3 regions of the Serratia sp. NFX21 genome follow, and region 2 is predicted to be linked to each of the others. Evidence: predicted binding sites of a transcription regulator. Region 2 holds the regulator's gene; each other region holds the start of a gene.
The links. Region 2 encodes CRP, which controls carbon source genes, mostly activating them, when cyclic AMP is high. Its sites were predicted from a motif close to ATGTGANNNNNNTCACAT; they were not measured.

Region 1 (10,425 bases), 2.3 Mb from region 2:
CGCCGAGCCGCGCAGCCTGCTGCGGGCCATTCCCGGCACGGTGCCTAATTTGAGTGCGCTGCCGCTGGGCTGCGCCTTCAGCAACCGTTGCAGCCACGCCGACGGCCAGTGCCGACAAACACCGCCGCTAATGCCATTAGCCGCAGAACCGGCCCAGCGGGTGGCCTGCTGGCATCCGCAGTCTATTGATTTGGAGGTGCGAAATGAACCTTGAAGCGCTGCTGGAACTGCGCGACGTGCGGCTACGCTTTCCCGCCAGTTATAACTGGCGTGGCAAGCCGCGTGAGTATGTCCACGCGCTCAACGGGTTGGATCTCAACATCATGCGCGGGGAAACCCTGGGTATCGTTGGCGAATCCGGCTGCGGCAAGAGTACGCTGGCGCAGTTGCTGATGGGATTGTTGAAACCGAGTAGCGGTGAGTTGCTGCGGGCGCGCAACGATGGATCCTGGTTTGGCAGCGGTATGCAGATGGTGTTTCAGGATCCGCAGTCGTCGCTCGATCCCCGCCTGCCGGTATGGCGCATTATTACTGAACCGGTGTACGTGCAGCAGCATACCAGCGTGGCGCAGCGACGGGCACAGGCGGCGGAACTGGCGCAACAGGTCGGTCTGCGGCCGGAGGCGATTGACCGCTTGCCACACGAGTTTTCCGGCGGACAGCGGCAGCGTATCTCCATTGCTCGTGCGCTATCTTCGCAACCGGATATCATCGTGCTCGATGAACCTACCTCGGCGCTGGATATTTCGGTGCAGGCGCAGATCCTCAATTTATTGGTGGAGTTGCAGCGCCAACGCAATCTGACCTATGTGCTGATTTCGCATAACGTCTCGGTGATTCAGCACATGAGTGACCGTGTCGCGGTGATGTATCTGGGGCAAATTGTGGAACTGGGGCCGACCGCGCAGGTACTGCGCCAGCCGCAGCATCCCTATACCCGGTTGCTGCTGGATTCGGTGCCTCGCGCAGGGCGCTCATTGACCGACAGCACGATTGAAGATCGCAAGGGCGAACTGCCGGGCAACCGCCAGTTGCCGCAGGGGTGTTTCTTCCGCGAACGTTGCCCTTATGCCGGAGAAGGCTGCCAACTGCCGCAAAACTTGCGGGTTAATCTGGGTGGCTCAGCGGTGCGTTGCCATAAGGTGGCATAGCGGCCACGTTGCTCAGCGGATAATGCCGCGCGTCGAGCGCGTGAAGAAATCGAGGAACAGGCTCAGCAGCGGGTATTCCACGCTGAGGTGAGTCACTTCCTGCCGAACCTCCTCCAGCGGCATCGCCCGGTGGTAGAGCATGTCATACAGCGAGTGAATCACCCGTTGCTGTTGCGGATCGGCGGCCAGAAAAGCCGGTGCAGCCAGATTCAGACCATCAGGCTTGGCGCGATGACCGCCAGCCTGCACAAAGGGAGGCAGGTCCTGCACCAGAAGGGTGGCGTCGGCTAATCGCGCATGGGCACCGATAATGCAAAACTGATGTACCGCGCACCGAACACCGACCCAGACGGCATCGCCTAATTCAACATGACCCGCCAGGCCGCTGTGATCGCCAAGGTAAGCGCCGTCACCGATGATGCAGTCATGGGCAACATGCACATTGTCGCGCAGGTCGTTGTCATGACCGATGACGGTGCGTTGGCAGCCTTGCAGCGTACCGCGATGCAGGGTGGCGTATTTGCCGATGCGATTGCGATCGCCGATGGTCAGCGTGGTCGGCTCACCGGCATATTTCAGATCCTGACTGGCTTCGCCGATCGAGGAAAACTGACCGATAACATTGTCGCGGCCGATGCGCGTCAGGCCATTAATCACCGTGTGCGAGGCGATAGTGGTGCCTTCACCTATCTCAACCCCGGCGGAAATGAAGCAAAAAGGGCCGATACTCACGTGGGCACCGATAATCACGCCAGGCTCAATCACGCTGTTGTCGGCAATACGGGCAGAAGCAGAAATCATGACGCATCCTGATGGCGGCGCATGGCTATCCATCAGCCAGGCCAGTCATCGGTTAAGTATTAAGCCGGATTCTGGATTAATTAAGGGGGGAACAGGAAAGGTGAGCAGGAAGTTTGCCTTCCCGTCAGTGTGACAAGGTTGTCTGGGGCCAGCATAAGCCCCTGCCGGTCTCAGACCACCCGATTATATTTTATTTATTTTATGAACCTTTGGGTAATAACGGGATGTTACCACCGACGCTCAAACGCAAAAAGAGGAGAGGCAAAACGCGTCACGCCTTGCCTCTCCATTCTGGCTCAGGGCAGTGGCCAGTCGGTGGGGGTGTTGCTGACCACTTCGACATACATATCCCAGGCGTGGGACCAGAACTGCGTAAAGCCTTCCTGGCTGAAACTGATGCCCATCAGGCCCATGACGAACCAGCAGGTGGTGAACAGCCCCAGGCTGCTGAACATAAATGCCATGCCGTTGCGGCTGGTCTTGCGGCAAACGACGTTTAGCTGGCTGGACATAAACATCATAACGGCGCTCAGTAACTCCCAGCGCATCATGATAAAACCTGTGGCAATGGCACTCATCGAACATGGTCCTTGGAAAAAGCCGCAGTCGGTGGGGGGCCGTGCGGGCAAAAATGAATTAGTGTGATCTGCGTCACATTGTAGCCCGGCATAAATCACGGCTCAATCCCTGAGCGGCAGAAAAATCGGCATTTGGTAACATTCCAACATGCTGAAACATTTATGCCATTTCATTAGCAACCTTTTAATGGGGAGCCTTTGCCAATAACGCTATGCTTGCCGACTTTTCACTGCCCTGATTTATCTTGGGAAATTGTGACGTCTGACAGGTAACTCGCCACGTATGGCCCTATTAAAAGATAAAATTCGTGACCATTCCGCAGAGGAAATGCTGTTTATTCGCCGTGCCGGCGTGGCAATGGTGCTGGTCGTTGCCTGTTTTGGCGTGCTGGTCGCCAACCTGTATCGATTACAGGTCAAACAGCACGCGTTCTACCAAACTCGCTCCAATCAGAACGACATTAAAATGGTGCCGATTGCCCCGAGTCGTGGGCTGATCTTCGACCGCAATGGCACTCCGCTGGTGCGTAATATTACGCTGTACCAAATCCAGATCATTCCCAGCAAAATCGAAAACATGACCGCGTTGCTGCAAGAGCTGACGCCGATTGTCGATCTGACCCCGGAAGATATCACCGCCTTTCGCGATGATATGCACCATAACGGTCGCTACAAGCCGGTGACGCTGAAAAGCGGGCTGACCGAGACCGAGGTGGCGCGCTTTGCGGTCAATCAGTACCGCTTTGATGGGGTAACCATCGATACCTACCAGCAACGGGAATATCCGTACGGTGCCGAACTGGCCCACGTGGTGGGTTACGTGTCGAAAATCAACGATAGTGACTTGAAGCGGCTGGATAAAGCCGGTCTGAGTGAGAACTATGCCGCCGACCACAATATCGGCAAGCAGGGCATTGAGGCTTATTACGAGTCTGAACTGCACGGCACCACCGGCTATCAGGAAGTGGAGGTGGATAACCACGGCCGGGTGATACGCCTGCTGAAAGAACAACCGCCACAGGCGGGCAAAAACATTTACCTGACGCTCGATCTGACGCTGCAGCAATATATCGAATCGGTGCTCAAAGGGCAACGAGCGGCAGTGGTGGTTGAAGACCCGCATGACGGCGGTATTCTGGCGATGGTTTCCAGCCCCAGCTACGATCCCAATCCTTTCGTGAAGGGCATCAGTTACTCCGCCTATAAATCTCTGTTGGCTAACCCCGATTTGCCGCTGATAAACCGCGTAACCCAGGGGCTGTACCCACCGGCATCCACAGTGAAACCCTACATGGCGACCTCTGCACTGTTCGCCGGGGTGATCACCCCCAATACCACCTTCTTTGGCGCACCGACCTGGACGTTGCCGGGTACCCAGCGTCGCTATCGCGATTGGTTAAAAAGCGGCCATGGGATGCTGAACGTGACCAAGGCGATTGAAGAGTCCGCCGATACTTTCTTCTATCAGGTGGCCTATGAAATGGGCATTGACCGCATTCATAGCTGGCTGAGCAAGTTTGGTTACGGCCAGGCTACCGGAATTGACCTTAACGAAGAATATCGCGGTGTCTTGCCAAGCCGCGAATGGAAGCAGCGGGTGCATAAAAAAACCTGGTACCAGGGGGACACTATCTCGGTGGGCATCGGCCAGGGCTATTGGGTCGCCACGCCAATCCAGATGGTGAAGGCACTCACCACGCTTATCAATAACGGCAAGGTGAAGACGCCTCATCTGTTGTATTCCATGCGTCAGGGGCGCCAGGTGAACCTCTATCAACCGCCGAAGCAGGCTGCGCAGATTGGCGATGCCAAATCGCCGTATTGGGGCATTGTGCGCAACGGCATGTATGGCATGGCCAACCTGCCAAACGGGACCGGCTACAAGCTGTTCCACACCGCGCCGTACCAAATTGCCGCCAAGTCCGGGACTTCGCAGGTGTTTGGGCTGAAAGAAAATCAGACCTATAACGCCAAAATGATCCCGGTGCGGCTGCGTGACCATATCTTCTATACGCTGTTTGCCCCCTATAAAAATCCACGGGTGGCGATGGCGCTGATTCTGGAAAACGGCGGTGGAGACGGTGTGGTGGCAGGGCCGACCGCGCGGGCGATCCTCGACCATATATTTGACCCGGCCAACGCCCCGCAGCCTGAACAAGGGCAAGAAGTTAAACCGGAGTTAAACGACAGCGCGGATGTGCAACAGTAAACGCGTTTGTTTTTACTTTCTTACAAACTGCAATCTTCTAAAGATTTTCGTCAGGTTAGACTGAAATCATTACATAACCTTAATAAAAACGCAGGGTTAACAGTGGCGCCATTAATAAAAAAAAGCGGTAAAAATTATTCAACCCTTCGCTTTGGCTGGATTTGCGCCGGGATACTGGTTTGCTTTTTCCTGCTGGCGTTTCGAGTGGGCTATTTACAACTGTTGGAGCATCAACAACTGACTGACCAGGCGGATCAGCGTTCGATCCGCACCCAGGTGTTGCCGACCAACCGGGGAATGATCACCGATCGCAATGGTGAAGCGCTGGCCGTGAGCGTGTCTTCACGCGATATCGTGCTGGATCCCAAACATATTCTCGATAGCCATACCGACCTCACCAATGAACGTTGGCAGAGCCTGGCCAACGTGCTGAAAATGCCGCTGACTGAGGTGCAAAAGCAGATCCAGACCAACGCCCATAAGCGTTTTGTCTATCTGGCCCGTAAGGTTGAAGATGATAATGCCAGCTATATCAGTAAGCTGCATTTGACCGGCGTCAGCACCGAGCAGGACTTCAGCCGCTTTTATCCGATGAGCCAGGATGCCGCCGGGCTGATCGGTATTGTCGGACAGGATAATCAGGGGCTGGAAGGCATCGAGCTGGGCTTTAACCACCTGCTGCAAGGCAAGAACGGATTGCGCGTGTACCAGAAGGATGGCAGCGGGGCGGTGATTGGCGTGATCAAGAACGTCGATCCTGTGCCGCCGCCGAACGTCACGCTGAGCATCGACAAATTTATCCAGTACGTGCTGTATGCGCAGATCCGCGACGGCGTGGTCGCCAACCAGGCAGACTCCGGTTGCGCCGTGCTGGTGAAGGTGAACACCGGCGAGGTGCTGGGCATGGCCAGCTACCCGTCATTTAACCCAAACAACTATGCGGATACGCCGTCAAAAGATATTCGCAACGTATGCAGCAGCGACAGTTTCGAGCCAGGCTCCACGGTAAAACCCGTGGTGGTGATGGTTGGGCTGGAGCACCACTTAATCAGGCCGGATACCGTGCTGGATACCACGCCTTACCGGGTCAATGGTCATTTAATCAAGGACGTGGGCCACTGGTCGAAACTGACCATTACCGGGGTACTGCAAAAATCCAGTGACATCGCCGTTTCACATATCGCGCTGGCACTGCCTGCCACCGTGTTGCCGGCCGTTTACAAAAGCTTTGGCCTGGGGCTGCCGACTGACCTGGGGATTGGTAACGAGAGCAGCGGCTACCTGCCGCAGCACCGTGAGCGCTGGGCGGATATCGAACGGGCGACCTTCTCCTTCGGCTATGGCCTGCGGGTAACGCCGCTACAGATGGCGCGTGAATATGCGACCATCGGTTCCTACGGCGTTTATCGTCCATTGTCGATAACCAAAGTTACGCCACCGGTAATGGGGCAGCGCATTTTGCCGGAGGATACGGTAAAAACCGTGGTGCATATGATGGAAAGCGATGCTTTGCCTGGCGGCAGCGGGCTCAGCGCCGCAGTGCCGGGGTACCGGTTGGCGATTAAAACCGGTACCGCAGAGAAGATGGGGCCTAATGGCAAATACGACGGCGGTTACATCAACTACACCGCCGGTGTCGCCCCGGCCAGCGATCCGCAGGTAGCGCTGGTGGTAATGGTTAACAACCCGAAAGCCGGCAAACACTTCGGTGGTTCGGTAGCTGGCCCGGTGTTTGGCAAAATCATGGCTCAGGTACTGGAACATATGAATATCCTGCCTGACGCCCAACCGTTGAATGTGGTGTCTCAGGTTAAGGGCTAACACCATCTTCCCCCTCGCTGGAGGGGGAAAAGGATCAGAAGTAATAGCCAATGTTCAGGTTAGTGCGGAAATACCATTTATTGCTGCCGGAAGACTGAGTACTGGTCCAGCCGGTGGCGTTTTCGGCACCTCCCCAGGGATTGGCGTTTTGCGCCCAGGTCAGATCAACCCACACCATCACCGGCAGGGCAAAGATCTGCACCCCAAGGGTATTCATTTTAGAATCAGAACCGCCGTCCTTATCCTTCCACAGCACGCTGTAGTCGTTATAAAAACGCAGTTTTTTCACCGGCCCCCAGGGCACCTCGACATCACGCGCCAGGTTGATTGACGCCGTGGTGGCCTGCGCCGGAATTAAATAGGCAGGCGTCAGGCCGTTACCCCCCATTAAGATTACCGAGTTGTTGGCTCCTTCAGGTCCCTTGGCGTCATAAGAATAACGGATTACTTGTGACGACAGATGCCACGGATCGTAGTTCACCAAAGCATGCAGACCTGTCGCCCAGTAGGTGCCATTATCCCCGGTGTCATGATTATAGAGCCGGGAAACCGCCAGCGAAGCGCCGAGTTCGTTGTTCCAGTCACCCTGATGGAATTCACGCGCCAGGCGCAGGTTCACCTGGTCGCGCTTCTCGTTAGCTTGCAAATGTTGCGAACCGTAGTTGGTATTTTTCAGATCGTCGAAATTGCCCACTTCCGGTGCATAGCGCACGCCTGCCGGCATCATGCGGGGGAAATAGGCGGCATCCAGCGCCCAACCATGGTCATGGAATTGGTATTTGGCACCCAGCCCGTTATTGACCCCGAAACCGAGATAAAACGGGATGCCGTAGGACCAGCCAAACTGGGGATAAGGCTGCAAACCAAAGGGTTTGAAAGGTGCGCCCAACTGCAGGTCAGAATTCCCGCTCAGGTGATAGCCGACATAGGCACGGTCGATGGCGTATTTTCGGCGATCCTGAAACCAAAAGCCCGAATCAAAGAAGGCGTCATTATAATTGCCACTGGCATCGATGCGAAAGGTATCAAAACGCAAGTGGGGTGGGTTGCGGTAATTACTGCTGCCCCAGTCTTCATAACGATAGTTGGCGCGTAATGCACCACCGATATCAATGTTTTTATTATTTTCCTCATTTTGCCAATGCAGATGCGGGAATGCCGGACTACTCTTTTTTGCCTCAGGTTTCGTGGCAGGCTTCTCACTGACGGGGGTGATGGTGTTAGCATAACTCATTGGTGAAAATAGTAAAAATGCGATAAAGGCTTTGCGCATGACTTTCCCCTGATGAAAGCTGACGTTTTAAAAAACGAGCCTATTCCGCCATGAAATAATGGAATTTCTCGCTGAGTTTTATATATGAGACAAGTTTTAGTTAAGTGTTTATTATTTTAAGTTTGGTAAAGTTTCAAATGCGAAACTTTGTTTCAAATTTTATTTGAAAACTATAATCCTGAGATTGTGTAAGTCAAGAAATAAAAATGGCCGGATAAGAACAGCAGCAACATCCGTCGTGGCGTCGTTGAAAAGCGAGAGTGGGTGGCGGTAGTGTCAGAGTTTCTATTATAAGTGGGTTTTATTTTATTGGGATGAAATGACGTGGGGGGTATTAAGTTTTTAGCTCAGATGATAAAAGTAATAGAATGGTGTGAATTTCAGATCGGTTATTTTAAATAGATAATAACCGATCTGAGACTGATATTTTTTGCTGCTGGGATCAGCGACTGGTCTGGTGACCGATGATGCCGCCCAACGCTGCGCCGCCCAAGGTCCCCAGCGTGCTACCGTCGGTCAATACTGCACCACCCAATGCACCGACGCCGGCACCGATCGCGGTGTTGCGATCGCGGTGAGACATATTCCCACATGCAGTTACGCAAAGAGTTGCCATAACAACAACCATCACACCTGCGGCACGTTTAAAGTTCATAAGAGTTTCCTGGTAAATTGCCTAATTAACCGACAAAGAAAGCACAGGTTAATCGGCCGGTAAAAGTTGAGATGAATGTATTCCTGCGCAGGAAATTAGAATAGGTAAATATTCTTAATTTTGAGCGGCCAGATTTTAACTCGTTGCAGTCATACGCTGGTTTGTTGATTAAATCGCCAGTTTGTACGGCGACTGGAACGGTCATCATGCGGAACCGTGAAAAATCCGAAGGTTCATCCGCACATTATGGTTTCCGGTCAGGGGACATTGGGTGAGGTGCTGGTGCAAAGCAGCAAGATGTTGCGGATGGGCACCGCGGTGCAACATGTATCCAACACATTTACACATGACTGATAAACATGGATGTAAATATAAAACAGAATCGTGTTACTTATACGTAGGGTATTTCATCTGGTTGGACTGGAGATGAAATACCATACCGGTTTCTACAGTGAAGTTAAAAACCAAATAAACCCCATAACCGCCAGCCAAAATAACCCACTGATTATAAATACGCCATGCCAGGCATAATTTTCCATCCATTGAACGGCCGTTTTTTTCATTTTTACCGGTGACGTCGATGCCCGATGATTGACGGTCATTGATGTCAGTTTGGTGATTATCCCTGGCTTAGGCTTTTGCTGGCGATTGTGGCGGCTAACGACTTGTATTCTATTCATATGTGCGAACGGGATTTTGATCGCTGAAGCCCCTAAACGTTTCTTTTCTTTTAATTTCATTAGTCTCTCCCTGAAACAAAAATTTAACAACTTGAGGTTTTATATCTGAATTTAATAATGCTTTCTGAGTTAACGATAAGCTACATCTATTATTTTTGCATAATCTGGACAGCATCAACTACTTCATTCTTGCTGTTGATTCCTTATAATTGCTTTTTGTGGAAATTAAAAATATGTATTCCCATCAAAAACAATTGGATGGAGAGAGAATTCCCGCCTGTTAAATAAAATTAAATTTTGAATTAATACAATGCTAATCGTATTTATTGAGGTACTGACGGATAACGCTGAGGATTTAGTTAACCCAAGCTGCCGGGCATACCCTTGTTCGCTGCTTGAAGATGCCCCTACGGAAAGGCACGTGTTCTGGCCCCCGGGAGAGAGCATTTTTTTGTATTGCGGTAATGCAACTGTGTCAGTTACATTAGCCAAATGGTGGTGTGATCTGTATCACAGATTGGAACCAACCAAAAAATAACCTCAAGATAAATAAGGGGAAACCTCGGGTTCGGAAGAGGGTTCTCTGTTTAAAACCAGGAAACGACGATGTTAGAAATGATTGAGAGTTTGGCAACCGTGGTGATCCTGGTGCCGGTAATGATAGCCGTACTGCTTGGCTCGATTTATGGTCTGGGTGAGCTGTGTAATCTTTTCTCTGCCATTGGCCGAAAAAAAGACTGAATTTAATGATCGGGGGCGCAATGCCCCCGATGCAGTTTTAGAGTACCGTTGCCAGGAAGTCCCGCGTTCTTTGGTGCTGTGGTGCATCCAGCACCTGCTGTGCCGTCCCCGTTTCCACCACTTTCCCCTGATCCATAAAGATGATTTGATCCGCCACTTCGCGCGCAAAGCCGATTTCGTGAGTTACTACCACCATGGTCATGCCGGAATGCGTCAGGCCTTTCATCACCTGCAACACTTCACCTACCAGTTCGGGATCGAGCGCAGAGGTTGGCTCATCGAATAACAGTACCTCCGGGTTCATCGCCAGCGCGCGGGCAATCGCTACCCGCTGTTGTTGGCCACCGGAAAGCTCGCGTGGCCAGGCGTGAATGCGATGTTCAAGCCCGACGCGGGTCAGCAATGCTTTTGCGCGCTCCAGCACCACGGTTTTCTTTTCCTTTTTAACCAGCAGCGGGGCTTCCGTCACGTTTTCCAGCACCGTGCGGTGGGGGAATAGGTTGAACTGCTGGAACA
Region 2 (10,425 bases):
TTGGCTCCAGGCCAATGACGAGATGGTATGCATCACGCTCAGGTGTGAAAGAATACGCCGCAGGTGGCGCTCCATTTCGGTCACCGGCATATCTGGGTGCAAATCCGGCGGCTGCATAATGCTGTTGCCACTGCTCGGCCCGTCGTACTCCAGCCGTTGCTGACAGCTCTGCAGCGCGATCTCGCAAGATTGCAGATACTCCTCCGCCAGTTTTGGCGTCAGCATATAGTGCTCGCGCGCCAGAATAGTCATCGCATTCAGATGCTCGACAATAAACTGGCTGTGCGTCACCCACAGGCGCATATCCGCCAGGTAGTTCGATTCAAACCCCGGTTCCTGCATCGCCTGATTCAGTGAGGTGAATAACGCGTTGTGCGCCTGATTGACCTGCATGCGTGCGTAGGCCAGTGCAGTGGGATCCGGCTCTTGCTCTTCCAGCAACAAACGTAACGCCTGCTGATCGTTCTCCAGCGCCTGATGGGCATTCTTGCGCAGCAGCCCGCTTTGCCACTGAGGCCACAGCCAAATGGTACTGCCGAACACCAGCACGCAGCCAATCAGGGTGTCGATCAGACGCGGCACCAGGAAATTCGTGCCGTTCAGCGCCAGTAATTGCAGGGTATAGACCGCCGTCACCGTAAAACCAATCACCGCCAATCCGTAATTTTTACGTGACACCATATAGGCCAGCAGCGTAATCACCAGCATCACGCTCAGGGTTTCGGCCTCGGGCAGTTGTAATTGCAGCAGACCGGCGGCGATTACCAGCCCGGCCAAAGTACCGAGTGCACGGTGCTGGATGCGCACCCGGGTGGCGTTGTAGCCGTTCTGGCTCACCAGCATGATGGTGAGCAGGATCCAGTAGGGTTTCGGCAGGTTGAAAATCATCCCCAGGCTGCTGCCTGCCGCCAGCGTGACGCCTAATCGTGCCGCATTACGCAGGGCATTGGATTTGAACGACAGATAACTGACCAGCGCCGGCCAAAACGGCAGGCGGTTTTGATTGGCCATCAGGTCACGCCGGTAGAGTGGATGCTGGGTACGCAGCAGGCGGGCGATGCGACTGAAGTGATAGTAGCAGAACTGACCCACCGGATTATCCGGGTGCTGTGCCGCCACTTTTTCCAATGCTGCCAGTTCATTGCCCATATTGAAGCGCTGCGAATGCTGGTGGTAGAGAATATCGTGCGCCACCGTGCGTAGCCGGCCGGCAATCACCTGTGCGTTGCGGCGGATAATGGCTTCGGCCTGGCTCTGTTCTACCAGTTTTTGTACCTCTTCCGGCAGGTGCAGGCTGACGGTGATGTGTTCCTGCAAATCCAGCGCGACCTGAAAGGTTCGTTGCAGACGTTTTTGCTCGAGGTTACTGGCGTGCGGCAGAAAGTTTAGCTGTTGATACAGCAGGGTGATCAGGTCCATCACCTTTTGCTGACGAACCAACAACGGCGGTAACGCGGTCTGTGGATCGGTATGCTGGGTTAGCAGTGAGTATTTGGCCTCGAAGTAGTCCGCCAACTCCAGATAGAGCTGATTGAGCGACTCGCGCATCGGCTGCTCTTTCCACAGTTTGAACCAGAACCAGGTGAACAGCCCGTACCAGGCGGTGCCGACCACATATAACAGCGGCGCATGCCAAAGCGGTACTGAACCGGCCATGCTGAGGGAGAAGATGGCGGCAACCAGCGCAGCGGGCAGCAGACGGGCGTGTAACGGGCTGATTTCACCGCTGACGCCGAGCAGCAGCGCCAGGCCGAGCATCAGTATCGGCAGCGGCAACTGCCATAACAGGGCTTGCTGCAGTAACAAACTGCTGAGTGCGAACAGTGAACCGCCGACGATCAGGCGTTTGAAAAAACGTTTGTGAGGCGTGTCCAGCCCGGCGATGTTACAGCAGGCGGGAACCAGGGAAAATAACAGGCCGTATTGCAGTTGGCCGATCAGCAGGCCAAGCAGTACCGGCAGGCAAAGCACCAGCGTTTGCCGCAGTGCGTAATTAACTTCCGGGTGGTAGATCAGTCGGCGCCACATGATGACTCGGGGCATAAAAAAACGGCGCGAATCATCGCGCCGTTTTTTCAGTAATTAACGCGTGCCGTAAACGACAATAGTTTTGCCGTGGGCGGAGATCAGGTTTTGATCTTCCAGCATTTTCAGAATACGACCCACGGTTTCACGTGAGCAACCGACGATCTGGCCAATTTCCTGGCGGGTAATTTTAATCTGCATACCATCCGGGTGGGTCATGGCATCAGGCTGTTTCGCCAGGTTCAGCAGGGTTTGCGCGATGCGGCCCGTAACGTCCAGGAAAGCAAGGTTACCCACTTTCTCAGATGTGATCTGCAGACGGTTTGCCATCTGAGCTGACAGGCGCATCAGGATGTCCGGGTTAACCTGAATCAACTGGCGGAATTTCTTATAGGAAATTTCAGCCACTTCACAGGCGGTTTTCGCCCTAACCCAGGCGCTACGCTCCTGACCTTCTTCAAATAATCCAAGCTCGCCGATGAAATCCCCCTGGTTAAGGTAGGACAGGATCATCTCTTTACCTTCTTCATCCTTAATCAGCACCGCGACGGAGCCTTTGACGATGTAGTAAAGCGTTTCGGCCTTTTCACCTTGGTGAATCAGCGTACTTTTGGATGGATATTTGTGGATATGGCAATGAGACAGGAACCATTCGAGAGTAGGGTCTGTTTGCGGTTTGCCGAGAACCATTCGCTGTTATCCTCTGTTGTTATCGCTGCCTTGTGTCACAGGGGTCAGAGTTCCCTGTAAAACGTGCTGTCGCCGTTCTTTTAATGGTGGCTGGCAGCAGGTTTTGAGGCGTGTCATAAATATACGCTGTCGCCCTAGCATATTAACTTGCCGGGAGAGCTGCAAGCTACATTCTGTTAACATACCGGTAAAGGAGCCTTTCCCTGGGAGTTTCCCTGAAATCAGTGTCCCGGAAAGATTTATTGCGGCTCTGTTTGTAGCACAGAGTGAGGCGGGTGTCTTGTGTTGTCTCGCTTCAGCATGATTAGCATCAGGTTCCGTTGCCAGTTTCTATGCGAAAGCGTAGTCTGATTTTAAGAAATTAACCGGAGTGACCAGTATGCAGGCAAGAGTTAAGTGGGTGGAAGGGTTGACGTTTCTGGGCGAATCCGCGTCTGGCCATCAGGTGCTGATGGACGGCAACGCCGGGGATAAAGCCCCCAGCCCAATGGAAATGGTACTGATGTCAGTGGGAGGTTGCAGCGCGATAGATGTGGTGTCGATCCTGCAAAAAGGACGTAACGACGTGCGCGACTGCGAGGTGAAATTAACCTCCGAGCGGCGTGAGGAGGCACCACGACTGTTTACCCATATCAACCTGCATTTCATCGTCACCGGTAAAGATTTAAGTGACAAAATTGTTGAGCGCGCGGTGAATCTTTCCGCCGAGAAATACTGTTCGGTGTCATTGATGCTGAGCAAGGCCGCCAGCGTGACCCACAGCTTTGAGATCCGCGCAGTGTCCTGACGGATAAAGGAGCGCGGCTTGTTGCCGCGCTCCGGTAAGCTATTCGATTTTTTTGCCTTCCAGCAGTTGCTGCACCAGCGGCGCCATAATCAACTCCATCGCCAGCCCCATTTTGCCGCCCGGCACCACCAGCGTATTGATATGCGAGATAAAAGAACCCTGCAGCATCGCCAGCAGATAAGGGAAATCGATCTGATCCAGGCCGCGGAAGTGGATCACCACAAAGCTCTCGTCCAGCGAGGGGATCGCCTTGGCGGCGAACGGGTTGGAGGTATCTACCGTCGGCACCCGCTGGAAGTTGATATGGGTGCGGGAAAACTGCGGCGTGATGTAGTTGATGTAGTCTTCCATCGAACGTACCACCGAATCCATCACCGCTTCACGAGAGTGGCCGCGCTCGCCGGTATCGCGGATTAACTTTTGGATCCATTCCAGGTTAACGATAGGCACCACGCCGACCAGCAAATCGACATGCTTGGCCACGTCGTTGTGCTCGGTCACTACGCCGCCGTGCAGCCCTTCATAAAACAGCACGTCGGTCGGTGCCGGTAAGGCTTCCCACGGGGTAAAGGTGCCGGGTACCTGGTTATAGGGCACCGCTTCATCGTAGGTGTGCAGATACTTGCGTGAACGGCCGGTGCCGTTGGTGCCGTATTCGCTAAAGCTTTGTTGCAGCAGGCCAAAGTCGTTGGCCTCGGGGCCGAAATAGCTGATATGACGGCCAAGATCGCGCGCTTTGCGGATCGCCGCGTCCATTTCCGGCCGGGTATAGCGATGGAAACTGTCGCCTTCCAGCTCCGCGGCGCGGATGTTCAACTGCTGAAAGATTTTACGGAACGCCACGCTGGTGGTGGTGGTGCCGGCACCGCTGGAGCCGGTCACTGCGATAACGGGATGTTTGGCGGACATGGTGATGGGTCACTCCGTGTTTAATGCGCCGGTGTCAGATATCATTATTGGTCTGTTTGACACCCTTTCGCCTAGGGCAAAATACTGCGCGTTGGTTTGCAATCCTTCATTGTTACCTGATTTTTTCCGTCAGTCATAGAACCGATAAGCACTAAATTTCCTCTTGTCCGGCGCGGAACTGCCCGCGCGGCATGATGTTGATGGTCTCATGCAGTTCCGACCACACCAGCAGCACCTCGCCGTTTTTCAGTTGGCGGCGCACGTCTTCCACTTTCTGTTCCAGCGAACGTTCATGCTCGCCGTAGTCGGTACCTTCGCGCAGCACAAAGGACTCGATCAGGCTATTGAGGGTCTCGGTTTCCAGTTCTTTCCAGGGGATGATCACTTGGTTGTTTCCAGGTAAGGGGCAAGCCAGGATGGAATACGGTATTCCAGCCACATATGGGGTTTTTTCAATGTGCCGCCGACAAAACCGACGTGACCGCCAAACTCGGTCAATTGATATTCAATATTGTGCGGCAGCGTGGCGGTTTCGGGGATCACTTCGTCGGTCATAAAAGGATCGTCCTTGGCATGGATGATCAACAGCGGCGTTTGGATCGACGGTAACAACGGCAGGGCGCTGCAACGGCGGTAATAATCGGTGGCGTCGCTAAAGCCATGGATGCGCGAGGTAATGGCATCATCAAAGTCGCGGATCCGACGCAATGCCTTGAGCTGCGGCAGTTTGAGCGGCAGCGTATCAGGATAGTGCAGCAGTTTGCGGGTGGCGTTTTGTTTCAACTGCCCGAGCAGGTAGTGCTGATAGACCCGCGAGAAGCCTTGGTCCATCCGCCACGAACAGGGCTCCAGCATCAGTGGCGCAGAAACCACCACCGCCGCCTGCAGCAGGCTGTCGGCGCCCTGTTGTGCCAGATAACAGGCCAGCATGTTGCCGCCGAGAGAGACGCCAACGGCAGCGGTGGGGGCTTCTCCGTAGGTAGCACGCAGCCACTGGAGGAAGAAGCGTGCATCTTCCGTTTCACCGGAATGGTAGATGCGCTGCTTGCGGTTCGGCACACCGCTGCAACCGCGAAAATGCATTACCACCCCGAGCCAGCCCTTTTCACGCCAGGCATTGAGTTGGCCATGGGCATAGGGGCTGTAGAAGTTGCCTTCCAGGCCGTGGAACAGCACCACTCGCGGCTTGCCGCTGGCCTGAGCCGGATCTTCGCTCCAGGCGAGATCGACAAAGTCGCCGTCGGGCAGTTCCAGCCGTTGCCAGTGGGGTTTCAACTGCACGCGGCGACGCACCAGCCGTGGCAGCAGCGTTTGCAGGTGTGGATTACTGGCCCCGGTCAAAGGGCGAAAGGATTCATGCATAACCTGAGTAAAATTCTTATTGGCAACTATTGTGGGATGATTAGTGCGCTGTTAGCTTCACTAGCCTGAGTTAACAATAATACTGCAAAAAATGACCTGGGTGAGGAGCGCCCGCCTGATGGATGCGAGTTTATTTCTTTCGATGCTAGGTTTTCTGTGGGTGGCCGCGATCACACCTGGCCCCAACAATATGTTACTGACCACTTCCGGTGCCAACTTTGGCTTTATGCGTTCACTGTTGCTGATGATTGGCATCATGCTCGGCATGCAAAGCATTTTGCTGCTGGTGGCGTTCGGCGTCGGCAGCCTGATTCTGGTTTATCCGGCGCTGCATCTGGTGCTGAAAATTCTCGGTAGCCTGTATCTGCTGTGGCTGGCATGGAAAGTGGCTACCGCCGCTTATGAAAAGCTGGAAACCGACGTGGCACCGCCCAAACCGATACGGCTCTACCAGGGTTGGCTGCTACAGTTCCTTAATCCCAAGGCCTGGCTGATGGCGCTGGGGGCGGTGGCCAGCTTCAGCCTGGCGGGTGCTCAATACAACGCCTCGATTCTGGCGATCTCACTGGGCATATTCGTGGTGAACATCATTGCCGGCGTGATTTGGTTGGGATTTGGCACGGTGATTGGCCGACTGCTGCGCAGCAAAAAGGCCTGGATCATTTTTAACGTTTCTATGGGGTTGCTCACCGCGGCCTGTGTGTTACTCATCTGGTATTAAGGAATTGCGGATGGCAGAAAATTACTTCCATATTGCGGCCTTCACCGGTAAAGGGTTTCGGGGCAATCCGGCCGGCGTCTGCCTGTTGAAGCAGCCGTTGTCGGCTGTGGAGATGCAGGCTATCGCCAATGAACTGAGCCTGCCGGAAACCAGCTTTGTCTGGGACGATGGCGATATGTCGGCCATCCGTTGGTTTACTCCCCAGCGAGAAGTCGATTTGTGCGGTCATGGCACGCTGGCGGCGGCACACGTGATGTTCAGCGTGGTGAACCCGGCGCTGCAGGATATTCGTTTCCGCTCGGCGAGCGGCGACTTGTACGTTAAACGCGACGCCGAAGATGGCGAACGCCTGGTCCTGGATTTCCCGTCCCGGCCACCGCAGAAGGTTGTGGAGCCTGAAGGGTTGGCGGCGCTGCTGGGGGCTAATCCGCAGGAAGTGTGGCAGGCCAATGCGCTGTTGGTGGTATTGGAAAACGAAGCGCAGGTCAGGGCATTACAGCCGGATATCCCGGCACTGATTGCCCTGGTTGGCCGGGCCGTGATTGTCAGTGCTCCGGGTGAGACGGCGGATTTTGTCTCGCGCTATTTTACCCTCGACGGCGGCGAAGATCCGGTGACCGGCTCCGCACACTGCACGCTGATGCCCTACTGGAGCGCACGTCTTGGTCGCCATCAGCTGCACGCCCGGCAGATTTCGGCGCGCGGCGGCGAGTTGTTCTGTGAGCTGAAGGGCGATCGCACCTTGATTGGCGGCTATGCACACACGTTTTTGCGTGGGGAATTGAGCTTGTAATCAGGCTGAGCCACGCTCAACCAGCCGCCACTCAAGCACTTCATTGCGCGGTGGTTGTTGCGGATTTTTGATTTTTTCCAGCAGCAACTGCACGCTGCGCACGCCGAACTGGTGCATCGGTTGTTCGACGGTGGTCAGCGGTGGCGTGGTGACGGCCCCGAATGGCACGCCGTCAAAGCCCATTACCGCGACATCTTCGGGAATGCGCAATCCCTGTTGGTGCAGGGTGCTCATCGCCCCACCGGCGATCACGTCGGAGATGGTGAATACCGCATCCGGTCGCGGCCCGGCATCCAGCAGGCGAGCCATGGCCAACGCACCGGCGGCATATTCCAACCCCTCGACGTATTCCACCTGACAATAGTCGAATCCGGCTTCGGCCAGCGCCTGTCGATAACCTTGCTCTCGCTGCTGCGAGTAGAGATAGCGCATGTCGCTGTTGATCAGGGCAATACGTCGTCGGCCCCGTGCAGCTAAATAACGCACGCCGGCCCTCGCCGCCTGATGGTTGTCGATGGTGACTGAAGAGGCACGGAACTCGGGATCGCCTTCGCCGCATTGTACCCAGGGAAAATCGCCAATCATTGCGGTCAGGCCGGGCAGGCAACTGACGGCGTCCATGGTAATCACGCCGTCGACCACTTTACCGCTCAGCAGGCTGAGATAGGCGGACTCCCGGGTTGGATTGGATTCGGAGTTGCACAGCAAAATGTGGTAGCCGTGGCGTTCGGCTTCTTCTTCGATACCGCGTACTACCAGGGAACAAAAAGGATTGGTGATACTGGAAACCAGTACCAGCAGCATACGGCTACGCGAAGTGCGTAGCTGACGCGCCAGCAGGTTGGGTTGGTAGTCGCATGCGCGGATCGCCGCCAGTACCTTGTCGCGAGTGGCCGGTTTGACGATTTGCTGGCCGTTCAATACCCGTGAGACCGTCGCGGCAGAGACGCCGGCGAGTTTCGCCACCTTTTCGATCGACATGGTTTGCTGTTCCTTCTGCCCAATTGCCCCGCACAATATGCCCAAGCGCGGCAAAAAGTCTGCGCCTGGCCTCAGGATTGTGATGTGGGTTACAAATTCATCTTATCAGCCCCTTTCAACAGATTAATCAGGTTGCCGAAAAAAAGAAATCGATTACATTTTGCTCATGGTGAAAATGAAATCGATTACATTTTGCGATTTCACGTTATTTCGCTGAACCCATAATCTGAAAAGAGGGGGCGGATGCAGGTGCAACTGAGAGTAGCGGAAAACAGTGATCGCCAGGCGGTCGCACAACTGATTCATCTGTCGACCAATGCCTGGTATCAACGCCACGGCATGGGCGCCATCTTTTCCGCAGCACCGACCAGCTGCGGGCTGTTTGTTGACGTCTATCGCCATCTGGATACCGGACAGCACTGGGTTGCGCACGATGAACAGGGCGTGCTGTGCGGTTCCTGCTTCTTTCACCCGCGTGAAACTCATCTCGGGCTGGGCATCATGAATGTACATCCCGACTACTTTGGTCGTGGTATCGCCGTGCAGCTGATGGCGAAAGCCGACGAACTGGCGGGATCGCTACCTATACGCCTGATTTCCAGCGCGTTAAATCTGGACTCCTACGCGTTGTACCACCGTGCCGGCTTCACGCCCTATGCGATTTATCAGGATATGGCGATCCCGGTGCCGGTAGAGGGATTTTCCTTCCCCAGTCTGACGCGCGGCAGAGTGCGCGCCGCCCAGCCAGATGATCTGCCCGGCATCCTGCAGTTGGAACGAATGCTGTTGGGCATCGAACGTCGGCGCGATATTGACTACTTCCTCAATGACGCCAGCGGGCTATGGCGCACTGCCGTGTGGGAACTTGACGGCAGCATGGGCGGTTATCTGGCTTCGGTGGCGCATCCGGCTTCCCGCCTGTTGGGGCCGGGCTGTAGCCACAGCGAAGAGATTGCCCTGGAGTTGATCGGTTGGATGCTGGATCGCCACCATCGCGGTACCACGCCTGTGGTGCTGGTACCGGCGCAACGTTCCGCCCTCAGCCAGGTGCTGTTGCGGTGGGGCGGGCGGATTTGTGAATTGCATTTGGCGCAGGTGAAAGGCCGTGCGCTACAACCCGGCGGTGTGGTTATGCCGTCCTTCCTGCCGGAAAGCGGTTAGACAACACCACAACAAGACCAATGGGGGAATTATGCAAACTGACAGCGCGGTCCTGGGGACCAAAAGCGTCACATTCAAATGGGTGGTGCCGCGGTTGGCACTGATGATGTTTCTGCAGTTCTTTGTTTGGGGGGCGTGGTACGTCACGCTCGGCGTAGTGATGGGTAAGTTCGGCCTGGCGGCGATCATCGGCGATGCTTACTCGACCGGGCCGATCGCTTCGATTCTGTCACCGTTTGTGCTGGGCATGCTGGTCGATCGCTTCTTCGCCTCGCAGAAGGTGCTGGGGGTACTGCATCTGATCGGTGCCGGGTTGTTGTGGCTGATGCCCGGCTTCTTCAGCAGTGGACAGAGCGGCCTGTTGTGGATCATTTTCGGTTATATGTTGTGTTATATGCCGACTATCGCTCTCAGCAACAACGTGGCGTTTTATAGCCTGAGCAACAGCGAAAAAGCCTTTCCTGTGGTGCGGGCGTTCGGCACCTTTGGCTGGATTGTCGCTGGGCTGATCGTCGGTGCCAGCGGATTGTCAGACAGTACCGGTATTTTCACACTGGCGGCGGTGGCCTCGTTGATGTTGGCCATTTACAGCTTCACCTTGCCACACACCCCGGCACCGGAACGCGGCAAACCGATAAAAATGCGTGACCTGCTGTGTGCCGATGCTTTCGCCATGCTCAAGCAGCGGCACTTCCTGGTGTTTATCATCTGCGCGACGCTGATCTCTATCCCGCTGGCGGCCTACTATGCCTATGCCGCGCCTTTCATCGCGGCGACCGGTTTCAGCAATGTCGGCGGGGTGATGTCGCTGGGGCAGATGTCCGAACTGTTCTTTATGCTGCTGATCCCGTTTCTGTTTGTACGGCTGGGCATCAAGGTGATGCTGTTGATTGGCATGTTGGCGTGGTTCCTGCGCTACGTGATGTTTGCGCTGGGGATTACCGAAGAACTGCGCTGGATGATTTACCTCGGCATCATTCTGCACGGTATGTGCTA
Region 3 (10,425 bases), 190 kb from region 2:
GTCTCACTCAATGCCGGTAACGATCTCAAGGTGCAAGGCTCGACGGTGGTCGGCGACGGCAAGGTAAACCTGCAGGCAGGCAATAACGTCGACATTGTGGCAGCCACCGAGGAGCAATCCCGTTATCGGCTGAACGAGAAAAAAACCAGCGGCATGTTCAGCGGCGGTGGCATCGGCGTGACCTTCGGCAGCAAATCTTCCCGTCATCAGTTGAACGAAGACGGCACCACCCAAAGCCAGAGCGTCAGCACCATTGGCTCTACCGGTGGCGACGTGAATATCGTGGCCGGTGCCAAGGCGCATATCGGCGGCGCGGACGTGATTGCGGATAAGAACCTGTCGGTGACGGGAGATAGCGTACAAATCGATCCGGGTCAGGATATCCGTCGTCGTGATGAAACCTTTGAACAGAAACAAAGTGGTCTGAGCCTCGCCTTGTCCGGCACGGTTGGTAGCGCCATCAACACGGCGGTAACGACGGCCCAGCAGGCGAAGCAGGAGACTAATGGTCGGCTGGCAGCATTGCAGGGCACCAAAGCAGCCTTATCTGGCGTGCAGGCCGTTCAGGCAGGGCAACTGGCACAAGTCGGCAATACCGATACCGAAGAAGGCAGCATGGTAGGTATCAGTGTCTCGCTGGGGGCACAGAAATCGTCGTCGAAACAGCATCAGGAGCAAACCTCAGTTACTGGCTCGACGCTCAACGCCGGTAATAACTTGCAGGTGACGGCCACCGGCAAGGGTAACTCGGCCGACAGTGGCGATATTGCCGTAGTGGGCAGCCAGCTCAAAGCAGGGGGCGGCACCACCCTGAGTGCCGAGCGGGATGTGTTGCTGCTGGGCGCAGCCAATACGCAGAAGACCGAGGGCAGCAACAAGAGCAGCGGCGGCAATATCGGCGTCAGTATTGGCGTAGGGCAACAGACCGGATTGAGCGTGTTCGCCAATGCCAACAAGAGCCAGGGCAGCGAGCATGGCGATGGCACGTTTTGGAGTGAAACGACGATAGACAGTGGCGGCAAACTGTCGCTGCATAGCGGTCGGGATACCCTGTTGTCGGGTGCGCAGGCCAGTGGCGAAACGGTGAAGGTGGATGCCGGGCGTAACCTGACGTTGCAAAGCCAGCAGGATAGCGATAATTACGACGCCAAACAGACCAGCGTCAGTGGTGGCGTCAGCGTGGCCATCATCGGTGCCGGTGGCTCCGCCAGCCTGAGCATGAGTCGTGACAAACTGCACAGTAATTATGACAGCGTGCAGGAGCAAACCGGTCTGTTTGCCGGCAAGGGCGGCTATGATGTTAAGGTGGGCGAGCATACGCAGTTAGATGGCGCGGTGATTGCCAGCACGGCTACGGCGGATAAAAACCGCCTTGATACCGGCACCTTGGGCTTCAGTGATATCCATAATCAGGCGGATTTCAAGGCCGAGCATCAGGGGGGCAGCATCAGCAGCGGTGGCCCGGTAGGGGCCGACTTGCTAACCAATCTGGCGGGCGCAGCCCTGTCCGGCGCTGGTAATAAAGGGCATGCAGAAGGCACCACGCAGGCGGCAGTGTCGGGCGGTAGCGTGGTCATTCGGGACCAGGCCAACCAGCAGCAGGACGTTAATCAACTCAGTCGCGATACCGATAACGCCAACGGCAGTATCGGACAGATATTCGACAAGGAGAAAGAGCAGAACCGGCTGAAGCAGGCGCAGCTGATTGGTGAGATCGCCGGACAGACGATGGATGTTATCCGCACCCAGGGTGATATTAATGGGCTGAAGGCGGCGAAGGATAAGCATCCGGGGCTGGACGCGAAAGCGTTGCGTAAAACGCCGGAATATCAAGCCGAGATGAAGGAATACGGTACCGGCAGCGATATACAAAGAGCCGCACAGGCGGTGACGGGGGCGCTGCAGGCGCTGGCGGGGAACAATCTTGCCGGTGCACTGGCGAGCGGCGCGGCACCGTATCTGGCGAGAGAGATCAAAGCGCGTATCGGTGATGACAACGTGGCCGCCAACGCGATGGCGCATGCGGTGCTGGGTGCGATAACCGCGCAGTTGAACAACCAGTCGGCGGTAGCGGGTGCGGTAGGGGCCGGTGGTGGCGAGCTGGTAGCGCGGGTGATACTGAGTGAGATGTTCCAGGGCCGTAAAATCTCGGACCTGACAGAAAGCGAGAAACAGCAGGTCAGTGCGCTGAGCCAGCTGGCCGCAGGGCTGGCGGGAGGTCTCGTCTCAGACAGCAGCGCAGGTGTGGTGACAGGTTCGCAAGCCGCTAAGAATGCGGTTGAGAATAACTTGTTGGGCGGGAATGAGGAAACTCAGACCAAGTTCGTGCAGGAACACGGCAAGAATATTGCGTCTTGCAGCACTGACTCAAGTTCAGCATCCTGCCAGAAAGGTTTGGCGATGAACGATGCGCTGATGGTTGCTTTGCCAGCCGGGCTTGGTGGTGGCGTTCTGGCCGCTGCGACACCGGAGCTAGCGGCAGCAGCCAAGGCGGCGATACAGACCTGTGCGGGTAATGTAGTGCTGTGCCTTAATAATGCTGGTATCCAGATGTCGGAAGCCATCGTGCCGGGTGGTGTAGGTGCCGGTGGTGCGGTGGGTATCGGTAAGACAGCGGCAGAGGCGACGGCGGCTAAGGCTGAAGCTGTGGCGGCCAATACCGCGAAGGAAGTCTGGAAAGGCTCGATCGTTCAGTCAAGGGTCAACCTCAGAAATGGTGATGGCTCGACAGCCTCAGGGCTTGAATACTCCTGGAAGAAACATGGTGGTGAATGGGGAGCTAATAAATCACACTTCACAATGACGAAGGATGAACTGAAGACTGTCTTGCAGTCAGATACTGTTGTGAAGACACCGGTGCAATACTCACCATCTACTGGTAACTATATTCGTACTGTGGATATGGGGAAAAATATTGGTGTTGATGCAATGAACAACAGTATGCCAACGTCAATTATGACGGTCATCACTGATAAGAAAGGTAATTTGGTCAATACGTTCCCGGGTAAGACGGTGGTGAGGTAACTATATGTTTATTGTTTACTTATGGGATAAAGTTATTGGTGAAAGTATTGCCTCATTGGAAGACTTTCAGGGGAATGAAAGTTTTTTAATCAGGGATGATCACTGTAAATACCCATTGTTATCTGAGTTATCTAACTGTGACATGGAGCTTTTTAGTGATGAGCAACTTGCAGATCTTCGTAAGGAGATTAATAACCTGATGAAAGATGAATCATCAGAGCAAGATGTTCATGATTACCTATTATCTGTGATTGCACTAATAGATCAGGCTGATCGCGATAATAAGAGTATTTTATTTTCTCCGTTTTAATGAACCACCTCGACCGATGGCCGAGGTGGTTGCTCTCAGATCCTAAATCCCCCATCTTCTCGCAGTTGCAACCGGATCACCCCGGGTGCGGCGGTGATCTCCTGTTGGGCGCTGTAGGCGCTGGCGGGGAACAATCTTGCCGGTGCATTGGCGAGCGGCGCGGCACCGTATCTGGCGAGAGAGATCAAAGCGCGTATCGGTGATGACAACGTGGCCGCCAACGCGATGGCGCATGCGATGCTGGGTGCGATAGCCGCGCAGTTGAACAACCCGGAGGTGAATTGGTCGGGGGTCCGTCGACCAGTTCAAGTGCAGCCCAACGCCGCGAACGGCATCGTTGGCGCAGTGGCAAGCCAGTGATTATGCGATGGTGAAGCAGGTCACCACGGAATATATGGATAACTGCCTTAGCCAGTTGGATGGGCAATTAACTGCATTACTAAAACGCTAGTTTATCCCCCTCGATAAACCCAGGCCAGGCAGCTATCCAAACACCCCCCGGCCCACCGCCTTACTATTACCTGTCCTACAAGCCGAAGCCTAAACCTTCACTTCCCCAATTCTCTCCAGCGCATCCACTATCAAATCCCAAAACTTATCCTGATCCAGCGTCACCGCCACCTGAGTGTGGCAGTCCGGCGGCGGTGCGGCGCGGAAGTCGGCTACCGTCATGCCCAGCGTCAGGGTGCCGGTCAGTTCGATATCCACCGGGACTTTACGCACCGTCATCACTTCGGGGTCGATCACATAGGCCACCGCGCAAGGATCGTGCACCGGCGGGGCGCTAAAACCTTGCGCCTGCTGATACATCTTGCCAAAGAACTCAAGCAGTTCGCCGACAAACCTGGCTGGTCCGGTTTGGATAGCGGCGATGCGGGCACAGACTTCTGGCGTGGCGAGCGCCTGATGGGTCAGATCCAGCCCGACCATGGTCAGCGGCCACTTTTCATTGAACACGATGTGCGCGGCTTCCGGATCGATCTTGATATTAAATTCCGCCACCGCGCTCCAGTTGCCCACGTGGTAGCCGCCGCCCATTAGCACCACTTCTTTCACTCGTTCGGCAATGCGTGGTTCTTTGCGCACCGCCATGGCGATGTTGGTCAGGCCGCCGGTCGGAACCAGCGTCACGCTGCCCGGCGGGTGAGCCATGATGGTATCGATGATCAGATCAACCGCGTGGCAGGGTTCCAGCGCCAGCGTTGGTTCCGGTAATACCGGGCCATCCAGGCCGGATTCGCCATGGATATCTGGTGCGACTTCTATCTGGCGTACCAACGGGCGCGGGCAGCCGGCGGCAAAGGGTACGCCGGTAATATTGGCGATGCGTGCGACGGCCAGCGCGTTACGGGTGACCTTCTCCAGCGTTTGGTTGCCCACCACGGTGGTCACGGCTAGCAGATCGATCTGCGGGTTGCCCCAGGCCAGCAGCATGGCGATCGCATCGTCATGTCCCGGGTCGCAGTCCAGTATGATTTTTTTCATTGTTATTCCTGATGCAGGGAGAGGTCCCCGCAGCATAGCGCACCGATGGTGGGCGAGGTAATGACCGATAATGCTTTTTGCTAACCACATCAAAGCGTTGCTGATTTAGCGATGTAATTAAACGTAAATCCCCCTCGGCGCGCTTTACCCTGGAGTTTACTCCAGGCTTTATTCTATAACCTGGCATAAAGCACAGAGGAGAAGCGCGATGAGCCTGTTGAAAAAACTCTTGGGACAAGGCGATTTTGGCGGTGGGCACCAGCGCTCAGGGTATCGCAGTGGCCACCATGGTAACCGCTATAACCAGCACGGCGAGCAGGGGCCACAATGCCTGCAATGTCAGGCACCTAACAAGCCCGGTGCCCGTTATTGCCACCGTTGTGGACAACCTTTCGAGACGGCGGCGGCACAGTGCAGCGGGTGTTCAGCGCCGTTGTCACCGGGCAGCCGTTTTTGCCAACAATGCGGCAAGGCCGCTAACGGGGGATAGCCATGACAAAACGTGGATGGAGTGTGGCAGTGCTGTTGGCGGTAATGGCGTTATGGACGCTGCTGGCCTGGGGCGTTTCTGGCGTATTGGGCTGGTTGCCCGCGTTAACGGGGCTGGCGCAGAGCGGTTCGGCACAGTTGGCACCGCAGCTTACCGGCTTGCTCAGCCTGGTGCCACAGGCGCTATTGGACACTTGGCTGCCGCAGTTGCAGCAACTGGGGAACTGGCTGGCGGGGTCTTTCCCACTGTTGCTCACCTGGGCGAAGTACGCCGTCTGGTTAATCTGGGGGCTGGGTATGCTGGCAATACTGGTGCTTGGCGCTTTGGCGCGTCGTATATTGCTCAGCGGTAGCCCTGATAGACTTCCCCCACGCGCTTAAAGTACTCGGTCAGGTAATTGATGCACACCTGCACCTTGAGCGGCAGCTTATCTTTCTCGGTGTACACTGCGTACACCGGGCGAGGATCCGAATGGTAGTTTTTGAACAGGATCTCGATCTCTCCGCGTTTGATCTCCTCGATCACCCACATCAGCGGTGCATAGGCGATACCGGCCCCGGCTTTCAGCCAGCGGATCATGGTCTGTGAATCGTTGGTGACGAAGCGTCCCTGCGGCGAGATGCGCGTGCTGATGCCTTCCGGTGCGATCAGCTCGAACTCGCTGTCTGGTCGCACGCTGTATTCCAGCCAGGAAAAATTGACCATATCGCTTGGTTTTAGTGGCGTGCCGTGTTGGCTGAGATAGCTTTTGGCGGCGCACACTACCATCGGCATTGAACCCAGGCGTTTGGAGAACAGGCTGGAATCCTGCAGCGCGCCGGTGCGGATCACTACATCCAGCCCGTCGGCGATCAGATCCGGTGCCGGGATACCGGTTACCAGGTTCACCGTCAGGCCGGGGTACTCTTTGAGCATATCTGCGGTCATGGTTGCCAGCACGTTTTGTGCCATGGTGGATGAGCTACCAATGCGCAGCGTGCCGGTCGGCGTATTGTTAAACGCGTACAGCTGCTCATGCACTTCGCTGACTTCCAGCAGCATGCGGCGACAGCCCTGATAATAGATTTTTCCGGCCTCCGTCAGGCCAATGCTGCGCGTGCTGCGGTTGAGCAGCTTGACCTGCAGCTCATTTTCCAGTTTGGAGACGGTCTGGCTGATAGATGAAACGCTCATATCCAACTGGCGCGCTGCCGCAGTAAATGACCCGCATTCAACCACTTTGGCGAATACCGACATCCGTTTTAGTCTTTCCATTATTCACTCTGGCTTAAAAGTGATTTAGATCACAGATTGTTGATGACTTGATAGTAAGCACGCTAATATAAACAGGTCGGGTGAAAAGACCTTACTAACGCGCGAGTGCGATCGGCAGCGCCATAGTGGCCGATCCCTCCGATATCCTCGCAGTCCCTATCGCGGATGTACGCTCCAGAGTTTACTCTTATTTCAGGTTCCTGACCTGTCTGGGCCTGAATTTGTGGTGCGTGTCAGCTAAAATGTAAAGAGAATGTGAATGGATAGAGTTCTTAACGCCCGGTGCAGTGAACAATAAGGAAAAATTGATGAGTTTGCTTCCGGTTATGGTCATTTTCGGACTGTCGTTTCCCCCGATATTTTTTGAGTTGCTGCTCTCGCTGGCGCTGTTTTTTTTGCTGCGCCGCCTGCTGCAACCCACCGGGATTTACGATTTTGTCTGGCATCCAGCGCTGTTTAATACTGCGCTGTACTGCTGTTTGTTCTATCTGATTACCTGTCTTTTCGTTTGAGGTCGCTGTGAAAAATTTTTCAATAAAAATAACCCGAATCGCGATCACTCTGATTCTGGTCCTGCTGGGGATCATAGCCATATTCAAGGCCTGGGTGTTCTACACCGAATCCCCGTGGACGCGTGACGCCAAGTTCACCGCCGACGTGGTGGCGATCGCCCCGGACGTCACCGGTCTGTTGACCGATGTCCCTCTGGTGGATAACCAACTGGTGAAGAAAGGGCAGGTGCTGCTGGTGATTGACCAGCCGCGCTACCAACAGGCCCTGGCGGAAGCCAATGCCGATGTCGCCTACTACCAGACGCTGGCGGCAGAAAAAAGACGTGAAGCCGGCCGCCGTGTGCGCCTCGGCGTGCAGGCGATGTCGCAGGAAGAGATCGACCAGGCGAATAACGTATTGCAAACCGTAGAGCATCAGCTGGCGAAGGCTGTAGCGACCCGTGAACTGGCTAAATTGGATCTGGAACGCACTACGGTACGCGCACCGGCCGATGGCTGGATCACCAACCTGAACGTGCACGCCGGCGAATACATCACCCGGGGTTCAGTCGCCGTGGCGCTGGTGAAGAAAAACAGCTTCTACATTCTGGCCTATCTGGAAGAAACCAAGCTCAATGGCCTGAACAAGGGCGACCGTGCGGAAATCACTCCGCTGGGCAGTAACCGCATCATGCACGGCACCGTCGATAGCGTGGCCGCCGCCGTCAACAACAGCAGCAGCACCGTGAACAGCAAAGGGTTGGCGTCGATCGACAGCAACCTGGAGTGGGTGCGTCTGGCGCAGCGCGTGCCGGTAAAAATCCTGCTGGACGACAAAGACCAATTGCACCCGTACCCGGCTGGCACCACCGCTACCGTGGTGATCACCGGTAAGAATGACCGCGCTACCGACAGCGGCTCGCCTTTTGTGCGTTTGATGCATCGGCTGCGTGAGTTCGGTTAATGAATAACCCAACCTTTATTCGGCTGAGATTTGCCTTCAAGCTCAGCTTTGCGGTGGTGTTTGCGCTGTTCGTCGGCTTCCATCTCAATCTGGAAACCCCACGCTGGTCGGCGATGACCGCCGCCATCGTGGCCGCCGGTACGGCCTTTGCCGCGGGCGGCGAGCCTTTTTCCGGTGCTATTCGTCATCGCGGTTGGCTGCGTATTATCGGCACATTCATCGGCTGCTTTGTCGGCATAGCGATTATCGTCACTACGGCGCGTGCGCCGGTGGTGATGTTGCTGCTGTGCTGCATTTGGGCCGGCTTCTGCACCTGGATTTCCTCTCTGGTTAAAGTTGAAAACTCCTATGCCTGGGGCCTGGCGGGTTATACCGCGCTAATCATTATTGTCACCGTTGCCAGCAGCGAAGCGCATCTGCTGGAAGCGCCGCAGTTTGCTATTGAGCGCTGCAGCGAGATCGTGCTGGGGATCGTCAGCGCCGTGCTGGCAGACTTGCTGTTCTCGCCGCGTTCAATCAAACAGGATATCGACCGGGCGGTGGATAAACTGCTGGTGGATCAGTACCTGTTGATGCAGATGTGCATCAGCAATGCCGAGAAAGAAGATATCGACCGCGCCTGGAGCAATTTGGTGAAGAGCACCACAGCGCTGAACGGCATGCGCAGCAACCTGATGATGGAGTCATCACGCTGGCAAAAGGCGAATCGCCGCATTCTGGCGCTGCATACGCTTTCGCTGACGTTGATTACCCAGGCCTGTGAGACCTATTTAATCCTGTTGAACCACCCGGATGCGCTGAAAGAAAACGTTCGCGAGTTGCTGATGGTTCCGGCCCAAACGCCGCAGGAAATCCATAAACGCATGAAGTTGTTGCGGCAGGTGCTGACCACCAACCGTACCGACGAGACATTAGTGACCATCACCAGCTGGGTGGGGGCGGCCACTCGCTACCTGCTGCTGGCCAAAGGCGTACACACCAACAGCAGTATCAGTTCGGTAGAAGAAGGGGTGTTGAGCAGTGAGGTGGTGGTTAAACCGACCTCGGCGGAAAGACACCACGCAATGATTAATGGTCTGCGCACCTTTGTGGCGACGGCCTTTGGCAGCCTGCTGTGGCTGTGGACCGGCTGGACCTCCGGCAGCGGCTTTATGGTGATCATTGCGGTGATCACCTCCCTGGCGATGCGCACCCCGGCACCGCGCATGGTGGCGATGGACTTTATACTGGGCATGCTGGCGGCGATCCCGGTCGGCTCACTGTACTTTATGGTGATCCTGCCGGCGACTCAGCAAAGTATTTTACTGCTGTGCCTCAGTCTGGGCCTGCTGGCGTTTTTCATCGGTATCGAAGTGCAGAAACGACGGTTGGGCTCGCTTGGCCTGTTGGCGGGGACCATCAATATTCTGGTACTGAGCAACCCGATGGAGTTCAACGTCACGCAGTTCCTCGATGGTGCGCTTGGCCAGTTCCTCGGCAGCTGTGTGGGCCTGATGGTGCTGCTGCTGATCCGCGATAACTCGCGTGAACGTACCGGTCGCACCTTGCTGAACCAGTTTGTCGGCAGCGCGGTATCGGCGCTGACTACCAAGGCCGCACGCCGTCAGCAAAACCACCTGCCGGCGCTGTATCAGCAGTTGAATCAGCTGCTGATGATGTTCCCGAACGATATTGCCAAGTACCGATTGGCGCTGAACCTGATTATCGCTCACCAGCGTATGCAGCGGGCTGAGATCCCGGTTAGCGAGGAGCTTTCGGCTTTCCATAAGCAGATCCGCAGTACCGCCGACCACATGGTCTCGGCGAAGAACGAGGTAAAACGTGCTTATTATTACGATCGGCTGTTGAGTGAAATGAACGATTATCAGCAGAAGCTGGTGGATTATCAGGCCCCGCTCAGCGTTACCGGGCCGGTAAAACGTCTGGCCGACATGCTGTATCGCTATCGTCACGCCCTGATTGACTGATACCTCAAATTTTCTTGCCGGGGCTATACTTGCCTGAGATAGCCCCGTTTCAGAGTTGCACTGAGTGCCTGACCGGCTGCAAAATGGCATGATTAGCTTGAACGGGTGATGCAGGTTGTTCGGCGCGCTTTCCCTGAAGTGAAAACGTTACATGCCAGTCATCTCTGCTTCATCCTTTTCATCTATAAATCCAACCAGCATGGGTGTTGATGCGCCCCTGTCGGCCATAAATCAGGGACAGCAATGAATAAGCGGATCCTCGTGGCGATCGTTATCGCCGTTGTGATAGCCGGCTTTACTGCAATGCGCAGTAACGATCGGGTGATTGCCAACGTACCGGCGGTAGCCGAAGGTCAGAGTATTGACCAACTGACGCAGCAGCAAAGGGTGGTGAGCTATCTGCAGCAGCACCAGCGGCTGCCGGACTATTACATCACCAA

Region 1: a site for CRP is predicted at 2,592-2,609, ahead of ACNT1W_RS14015 (YjcB family protein). Genes of this name have one in related genera too.
Region 3: a site for CRP is predicted at 6,581-6,598, ahead of aaeR (HTH-type transcriptional activator AaeR). Genes of this name have one in related genera too.

Annotation. Positions count from the first base shown of each region.
Region 1 covers NZ_CP183196.1:2,944,849-2,955,273, forward strand. Annotated here, with positions in the region: gene ACNT1W_RS14000 (ABC transporter ATP-binding protein) at 1-214, shown strand, start outside; gene ACNT1W_RS14005 (oligopeptide/dipeptide ABC transporter ATP-binding protein) at 204-1,151, shown strand; gene lpxA (acyl-ACP--UDP-N-acetylglucosamine O-acyltransferase) at 1,164-1,952, opposite strand; gene ACNT1W_RS14015 (YjcB family protein) at 2,249-2,530, opposite strand; gene mrdA (penicillin-binding protein 2) at 2,814-4,739, shown strand; gene ACNT1W_RS14025 (penicillin-binding transpeptidase domain-containing protein) at 4,842-6,560, shown strand; gene ACNT1W_RS14030 (hypothetical protein) at 6,595-7,833, opposite strand; gene osmB (osmotically-inducible lipoprotein OsmB) at 8,276-8,488, opposite strand; gene ACNT1W_RS14040 (hypothetical protein) at 8,935-9,228, opposite strand; gene ACNT1W_RS14045 (AcrZ family multidrug efflux pump-associated protein) at 9,775-9,909, shown strand; gene ACNT1W_RS14050 (amino acid ABC transporter ATP-binding protein) at 9,947-10,425, opposite strand, start outside.
Region 2 covers NZ_CP183196.1:51,345-61,769, reverse strand. Annotated here, with positions in the region: gene ACNT1W_RS00400 (YccS/YhfK family putative transporter) at 1-2,028, opposite strand, end outside; gene crp (cAMP-activated global transcriptional regulator CRP) at 2,083-2,715, opposite strand; gene ACNT1W_RS00390 (OsmC family protein) at 3,095-3,502, shown strand; gene ACNT1W_RS00385 (phosphoribulokinase) at 3,542-4,411, opposite strand; gene ACNT1W_RS00380 (YheU family protein) at 4,563-4,796, opposite strand; gene ACNT1W_RS00375 (hydrolase) at 4,793-5,773, opposite strand; gene ACNT1W_RS00370 (LysE family translocator) at 5,892-6,494, shown strand; gene ACNT1W_RS00365 (PhzF family phenazine biosynthesis protein) at 6,505-7,287, shown strand; gene ACNT1W_RS00360 (LacI family DNA-binding transcriptional regulator) at 7,288-8,268, opposite strand; gene ACNT1W_RS00355 (GNAT family N-acetyltransferase) at 8,512-9,429, shown strand; gene ACNT1W_RS00350 (MFS transporter) at 9,461-10,425, shown strand, end outside.
Region 3 covers NZ_CP183196.1:5,100,493-5,110,917, reverse strand. Annotated here, with positions in the region: gene ACNT1W_RS23965 (hemagglutinin repeat-containing protein) at 1-3,024, shown strand, start outside; gene ACNT1W_RS23960 (hypothetical protein) at 3,029-3,334, shown strand; partial or broken gene ACNT1W_RS23955 (adhesin) at 3,452-3,604, shown strand; gene ACNT1W_RS23950 (nucleoside hydrolase) at 3,875-4,819, opposite strand; gene ACNT1W_RS23945 (zinc ribbon domain-containing protein) at 5,028-5,309, shown strand; gene ACNT1W_RS23940 (hypothetical protein) at 5,312-5,689, shown strand; gene aaeR (HTH-type transcriptional activator AaeR) at 5,652-6,563, opposite strand; gene aaeX (p-hydroxybenzoic acid efflux pump operon protein AaeX) at 6,872-7,075, shown strand; gene aaeA (p-hydroxybenzoic acid efflux pump subunit AaeA) at 7,083-8,018, shown strand; gene aaeB (p-hydroxybenzoic acid efflux pump subunit AaeB) at 8,018-9,985, shown strand; gene ACNT1W_RS23915 (ribonuclease) at 10,229-10,425, shown strand, end outside.